Regions from separate parts of the Ensifer sp. 22521 genome, predicted to be linked through region 1. Evidence: riboswitches for the same ligand, from Rfam matches in the RefSeq annotation. Region 1 holds a riboswitch; each other region holds the start of a gene.
The links. A riboswitch is a leader RNA that binds a small molecule or an ion and turns the genes downstream of it on or off. The one in region 1 is predicted to bind cobalamin.
Positions count from the first base shown of each region.

Region 2: linked by a shared signal. The riboswitch ahead of ACTJKE_RS25615 (DUF1636 family protein) and the one ahead of nrdH (glutaredoxin-like protein NrdH) in region 1 are both predicted to bind cobalamin.
Region 3: linked by a shared signal. The riboswitch ahead of cobU (bifunctional adenosylcobinamide kinase/adenosylcobinamide-phosphate guanylyltransferase) and the one ahead of nrdH (glutaredoxin-like protein NrdH) in region 1 are both predicted to bind cobalamin.

Region 1 covers NZ_JBQENM010000003.1:112,426-114,682, forward strand. Annotated here, with positions in the region: gene ACTJKE_RS04625 (hypothetical protein) at 1-346, shown strand, start outside; cobalamin riboswitch at 636-860, shown strand; gene nrdH (glutaredoxin-like protein NrdH) at 1,260-1,481, shown strand; gene nrdI (class Ib ribonucleoside-diphosphate reductase assembly flavoprotein NrdI) at 1,494-1,910, shown strand; gene nrdE (class 1b ribonucleoside-diphosphate reductase subunit alpha) at 1,880-2,257, shown strand, end outside.
Region 2 covers NZ_JBQENM010000019.1:118,303-120,559, forward strand. Annotated here, with positions in the region: gene ACTJKE_RS25610 (ABC transporter ATP-binding protein) at 1-665, opposite strand, end outside; gene ACTJKE_RS25615 (DUF1636 family protein) at 742-1,155, opposite strand; cobalamin riboswitch at 1,261-1,476, opposite strand; gene ACTJKE_RS25620 (DUF1330 domain-containing protein) at 1,692-1,985, shown strand.
Region 3 covers NZ_JBQENM010000019.1:37,349-39,605, reverse strand. Annotated here, with positions in the region: gene ACTJKE_RS25170 (adenylate/guanylate cyclase domain-containing protein) at 1-256, opposite strand, end outside; cobalamin riboswitch at 500-648, shown strand; gene cobU (bifunctional adenosylcobinamide kinase/adenosylcobinamide-phosphate guanylyltransferase) at 1,085-1,609, shown strand; gene cobW (cobalamin biosynthesis protein CobW) at 1,613-2,257, shown strand, end outside.

The DNA.
Region 1 (2,257 bases):
CGCGAACACAACAGCAAAAACAAAGAGGATAGCAATGCTTAGCGCAGTGCGATCAACGATCCTTCATGCCCTGAACTGGGCCGGGAACGCGCTCAACCCGACCATCGACATCGATACGTTCAGCGAATTCCAGCTGAAGGATATCGGATTGACGCGGGATCACGAGACCGTCCGGGCGCACATCGGCGATATTGCCGATCCGTGGCATTGGCCGACGGACGGCAATCCGCGCAAGTCACCGCCCTCGTCGGAGCGGGATTGCGGCGACGCGCCGCAAATGGCAAGGGCTTCGCCTCGAGCCCAGCCCGGAGAAAACAAAGACGTAAGCATGTCGCTCTGCGATTGACGGAGCGCAGAGGCAAGAGACAGCGCAGTTGTCGTGATCTGCCACCTGCCAGCACGTGGACCGAATTCGGGAGAGATCCGGCGTGGCGTTTCTAAAAGCGACGTGCCGGAGCCTCTTCGCAAGTGATCGGCAACGGAGCGAGCGCCGGGCTCGAAGCCGAGAAGCTCTCCACCCACAGGTTTCGCCGCATCCCGTCGTTTACTCCTTGTTATCCACACGGCGAAAGAAATCACCTTCTCTCCCCGGCTTCAGGCACCTCGAACCTATTGACGCAGATTTGCGATGAACTACTATATCTAGTGTTCGAGGTTCTCTCGATTCGCAGGGATTGAGAGCTAAGACGGGAATACGGTGCGTCGGCGAGTTTTCGCCAGGCTATGCCGTAGCTGCCCCCGCAACTGTAGACGGCGAGCGACTGTCCGGAATTGGACCACTGAGGCATGAGGCCTCGGGAAGGTCGGGATGGAAGCTGAGACCCGTGAGCCAGGAGACCTGCCTCGAGCAATAAACGTCCACGGGCGGGGTGTCCGGAGGGGTTGAGTCCACTGCATGTTTCCTTAAATCGTCGCCGATTTAAGGATAAAAACATGCAGCAAATCGAAGTGCTACAGCGACCTTTGCGCGTCTGATAGGACGCACGGCGCTGTAGTGCGGCAGGATGAGCCTGCCTGATCGTCTCGACGTCTCCCCGGCAGCCTGTCGAAAGCTTCGGGGTGAAGTCATGCCCGCGTCATTGAAATTCTATCGCTCGCCAATCAAGAGGCGCGGTTTCCCGCGCAGCTGACGAAGAGGCATGCCCGGGCGTCCAGATCCGAGCGAGCCACAGCCATGACAGCCCTGCATTTCGCCGGATCGCGGCTGCGTGTCCGTGCACCTTCTCATGCTCTCATCCAGCCGACCAAACGAGGAAGAAATGAACGTTACCGTCTATAGCAAGCCCGCCTGCGTCCAATGCACCGCGACCTACCGGGCGCTCGATCGCCAGGGTGTCAACTACGAGGTCATTGATATCTCCATCGACCAGGACGCGCTCGAAACGGTCAAGGGCCTCGGTTACATGCAGCTTCCCGTCGTCGTCGCCGGACCCGAACACTGGGCGGGTTTTCGCCCCGACAAGATCAGCGCGCTTTCCTAGAGGAGACAGGCGGTGGGCCTGATCGTCTATTTTTCCAGCCGCTCGGAAAACACCCATCGCTTCGTCGAAAAGCTCGGCCTTCGCGCAGCGCGCATACCGCTCAAGGAAAGTAAGGCTTCGCTTACGGTTTCCGAGCCCTTCGTGCTGGTCGTGCCCACCTATTGCGGCGACGACGGCCGGGGTGCGGTGCCGAAACAGGTGATCCGCTTCCTCAACGATGCGGGCAACCGCTCTCACATCCGCGGCGTCATTGCCGCGGGCAACAGCAATTTCGGCGCGACCTATGGGATCGCCGGCGACGTCATCGCGGCCAAATGCCAGGTGCCCTACCTTTACCGGTTCGAGCTTCTCGGAACCGAGGAAGACGTCGCCAATGTCAGAAACGGGATGGAACGATTTTGGACGTCTCAACACTCGAACGCCCCCTGAAGGCGACGGAAGCGGCGCTGGACTATCATGCGCTGAACGCGATGCTGAACCTCTATGATGAAGAGGGGCGCATCCAGCTCGACAAGGACCGGCTGGCGGCGAAGCAGTATTTCCTCCAGCACGTCAACCAGAACACCGTCTTCTTCCATAACCTCAGGGAGAAGCTCGATTATCTGGTGACCGAGGGCTACTATGAACAGCAGGTGCTGGATCAGTATTCCTTCAATTTCGTCCGCGACCTCTACGACCACGCCTATGGGAAGAAGTTCCGCTTCCCGACCTTCCTTGGCGCGTTCAAATACTACACCTCCTATACGCTGAAGACCTTCGACGGAAAGCGCTACCTG
Region 2 (2,257 bases), on a different contig from region 1:
ATGAGCCGCCCCGCCGTCACGATCGCCACGTCAGTCGCGAATTCGGCGGCGAGATTGATGTCGTGCAGCGTCGATACGATCGTCAGCTTCAACGTCTGCAACAGCTCGAGGATTTCGAGCTGGTGGCGGATGTCGAGATGGTTGGTCGGCTCATCGAGGATGATGATGCGCGGCTCCTGGGCAAGCGCCCGGGCAATCAGCACCCGCTGTTTCTCGCCGCCCGAGAGCGTCGAGAACTGGCGGCCGGCCAGATGGGCGAGATCGAGATGGGAGAGTGCATGCTGCACCCGCTCGCGGTCGGTGTCCGTCCAGCCGTTGAGCCCCTCCCGCCGCGGGATGCGGCCCATCATCACCACGTCGCGCACGCTGAAGGGAAAATCGCCGGGCATTTCCTGAAGCACGACGGCGATCGTTTTCGCCGCTTCGCGCGCCGAAATCGACCACAGGTCGACGCCGTCGACCTCGATGCGGCCCGCATTCGGCTGCACCGCCCGGTAAAGGCAGCGTAAGAGCGAGGTCTTGCCGGCCCCGTTCGGCCCGAGGATCGCAAGCCGGCTGCCCGCCTCGATCGCGAAGTCCATGTCGTCGACCAGGGTCAGCCCCGGGCGCGGCCCCCAGCAAAGCCCCTTAACGCGAAGGGCGGCTCCTGTTGCGGTGCAGGTCATGGTCTGATCCCACCCCGGCAGCGCCACGCGTCCATCCCCGACGCACCAAACGCGCTTGAGCGCATGCGTGTCGCGCTCATTGGAAATGGCCCGCAACGTCTTCGGAGACGAGCATGGCCGCCGGGATGCGGGCGAGCGTCTTGCCCTTCAGCCCGCGCGGCCGTTCGGCAGCCCGCGTCATGCCGTCGCCGCGCTCCACATAGGTGGCGGCAAAGCGGACGAGATCGTCGATGTCCTCTTCCGGCGAAATGTCGCCAAAGAGATAGGTCGCCTTGCCCGTCGCCTGGAAGGCGATGGTGCAGGGGCGCGTACATGCCGCCATGCAGACCGTGCCGGCAATCGAGAAATCACGATCGAGCGGCTCGCCGAGCGCGGCAATGCTGCGGTTAAGACGCTTTATCAGCTCGGCGCCCGGCATGCAGGGGCCGCCGGTAAAACGGCAATCGGTGCAGACCGTTATCTTATGCTGTCGGGAAGTCGGCTCAGCCATTTTCTCTCTCCGCCGGACTGACGGCAAGAGATGGCGAAGCGGTAGGATGACGGATGACCGTCGCGCGAAAGCCAGTTCTTTTCCATCGGAACACCCCGTCCGTTGTGGTTGATCGGTTCGATGGCAGGTCTCCTGGCTCGCGGGTCGCGGCGCATCCACGTCTTCCCGGCCATTGGCCAGTGACATGGTGTGAATGCGCTGTCCGCTCACAGTTGCGGGGGCAGCCACGGTTTCGGTCCCGTCAGGGTCGTCCGTTCCGTGTTCCCTTTTCAGCCGCCTCCGCATTGTCGCGGACGCAGCACCATCGCGCTCTTCCTCGCATGAATCGGCAGCGGATACAACCGATGGGGTCGGGCGGCCGGGATCTATCAACATGCGGCGTTTCGTCATATACTGACTGTTATAAAATAACATAACAACAATCAACAAGGTAATGATCCTAAGTCACCCTGCCGGCCGCCGCGGGCGAGAGTCTCGCCTGACGGCGACGACCGGCGTATCCTTGCTCCTTGGCTTGTCGGGAAAGGAGCTCTGCCATGGCTGCCTATTTGATCGCCGATGTCGATATCACCGATGCAGCGACCTTCGAGGAATACAAAAGAGAGGTGCCGGCGACGGAGGCCCGCTATGGCGGGCGCTATCTCGGCCGCGGTGGCGCAACCCGGGTGCTTGAAGGCGACTGGGAACCGCACCGGCTCGTCATCCTCGAGTTCCCGGACATGCAAGCCTTGCTCTCCTGGTACCAATCGCCGGAGTATCAGCGCCTGAAGACGATCCGTGAGCGCTGTGCCAGGACACGGATCATAGCACTCGAAGGCGTCGCCATCTGAAGCGGAGCGCAAGACTGGCCGCAATTGCCGGCCTTGCTCGTGAAACGAACGGATGAGCGCCCCCGTCACTTCAAGCTTCGCGGCGCGCGGATGAAGCAACTGCGGGGCATGTGCTCCGGGTCCATCGACATGCGGCGTTTCGTCATGTCCATCCGTTATGCGATAACATAAAAATACAACGCCAGAGTTGAATAGCCGGCGAAATCCGCCGTGGTGGGACCGTGTACCTTCATCGGGACCGGCGCGCCGCCACCCTCTCGAACTTGCCTTCG
Region 3 (2,257 bases), on a different contig from region 1:
CCACGCCGCGACTATCAGATTTGGCGCGCTGCACCTCGACCGCACATCGGACTGCCTCGACGACGCTGTGGAACTCGACCAGCAGGCCGTCGCCCATGGTCTTGATCAGCCGGCCGCGATGCGTCTCGATGCTTTGTTCGAATAGTTCGTGCAGGTCGGCCTGAAAGCGGGCGCAGGTACCCTCCTCGTCGGCCTGGGTAAGCAGCCCATAGCCGCAAACGTCGGCAATCATCACGGCGGCGAGCCTGCGTTCCATGTGCCTACCGGATAAACGAAGCCCCTCGGGTCGGTTGCGGGATGGTTCAGCGACCTTTGCACGTCCATAGGACGCGCGGCGCTGCAGTTTAACGCAACATCCGTCATTGCTAAAATATGTTCGTTCGCGATCTGCCATTCGCCTCATGTCCGGTGCGGCTTCGCGCTCGACAAATCGTCGCGCGACGCAAGTCGGCCGGGGAGGTGTCGCAAGCGTCGATTGACTTTGCGGCGCCCGCTTCCTAATCATCGGATGTTGGATGGTTCCCCCTTGTCGTGGCGATCGGGGGGAATAATTGGGAATGTGACGGATGGACCCAAATCGGGCATCCTTATCGCAGCCGACCCCGCGACTGTAGAACGGTCAGGGTTCGCCATCGGGCTCAAATTCAGAGCTGCCAGCCGGTTGCATGGGGCAATCGAGGCAGTGCGGAATCGAGCCGGAAAAGCCACTGGCGTGGCATCGTGATCAGCCGGGTTGGACGCCTCTTCTTCTACGAATCGTCCGCCTTTCACGAAGCCGCCCACAGCGCCGCGCGTCGGAGACGACGCGCAAAGGTTCGCTGTGGCACCGGAAAGCGCCGGGAAGGTGAGGCGGGCCGCTCGGGTCCTGACATCGGAACCTCGTCCATTCTGAGCGAGGCGATGTGGGGCCTCGTGACGCCGTGAGCCAGGAGACCTGCCACCCGACATGGGCATTCCGCCCGAGGAGACGTGTCGTCTCCAACGCCATCACGGAGGTTGTTTTGGCTCTCAGATACTTTCCCGAACGCGCCGCCGGCGCGTCGAACGGCTGTTGCCATCTGCCGCTGACCTTGGCGCGGTCGCGATGAGCAATCCCAGCGCCGGACCCGTTCTGGTCCTCGGCGGCGCCCGTTCCGGCAAGTCCAGCTTTTCCGAGAAGCTCGTCGAAGCGTCCGGTCTCGCCAAACATTATGTCGCCACCGGCCGCGCCTGGGACGACGAAATGCGCGCGCGCATCGACCATCACAAGATGCGCCGCGGCGAAGGCTGGACGACGCATGAGGAGCCGGTCGATCTCGTCGGCATCCTCAGTCGCATCGATAATCCCGATCACGTCGTGCTGATCGACTGCCTGACGCTGTGGGTCACCAATCTCATGCTCGAGGAGCGCGACATCGAGGCGGAGTTCGCAGCGCTCGCCGCCTACCTGCCGCAGGCGCAGGCGCGCCTCGTTTTCGTTTCCAACGAGGTCGGCCTCGGCATTGTGCCCGAGAACCGCATGGCGCGCGAGTTTCGCGACCATGCCGGCCGGCTTCACCAGATCGTTGCGGAGAAATCCGCTGAAGTTTACTTTGTCGCGGCCGGTTTGCCGCTGAAAATGAAGGGTTGAATAATGACCACTGCGAGAACCAGCCACGGCAAGATCCCGGCGACTGTCATCACCGGCTTCCTCGGCGCCGGCAAGACGACGATGATCCGCAATCTGTTGCAGAACGCCGACGGCAAGCGCATCGCGCTGATCATCAACGAGTTCGGCGATCTCGGCGTCGACGGCGACGTCTTGAAGGGCTGCGGTGCGGAGGCCTGCACCGAGGACGACATCATCGAACTTACCAATGGCTGCATCTGCTGCACCGTGGCCGATGATTTCATCCCGACCATGACCAAGCTGCTCGAGCGCGAAAACCGCCCGGACCATATCATCATCGAGACCTCGGGCCTGGCTTTGCCGCAGCCGCTGATCGCCGCCTTCAACTGGCCGGATATCCGCAGTGAAGTCACCGTCGATGGCGTCGTCACCGTGGTCGACAGCGCTGCCGTTGCCGCCGGCCGCTTTGCCGACGACCATGACAAGGTCGATGCGCTGCGCGTCGAGGACGACAATCTCGACCATGAAAGCCCGATCGAGGAACTGTTCGAGGATCAGCTGACCGCTGCCGACCTCATAGTGCTCAACAAGACCGATCTGATCGACGCGTCCGGCCTCAAGGCGGTACGCGACGAGGTTTCCTCGCGCACCAGCCGCAAGCCGACCATG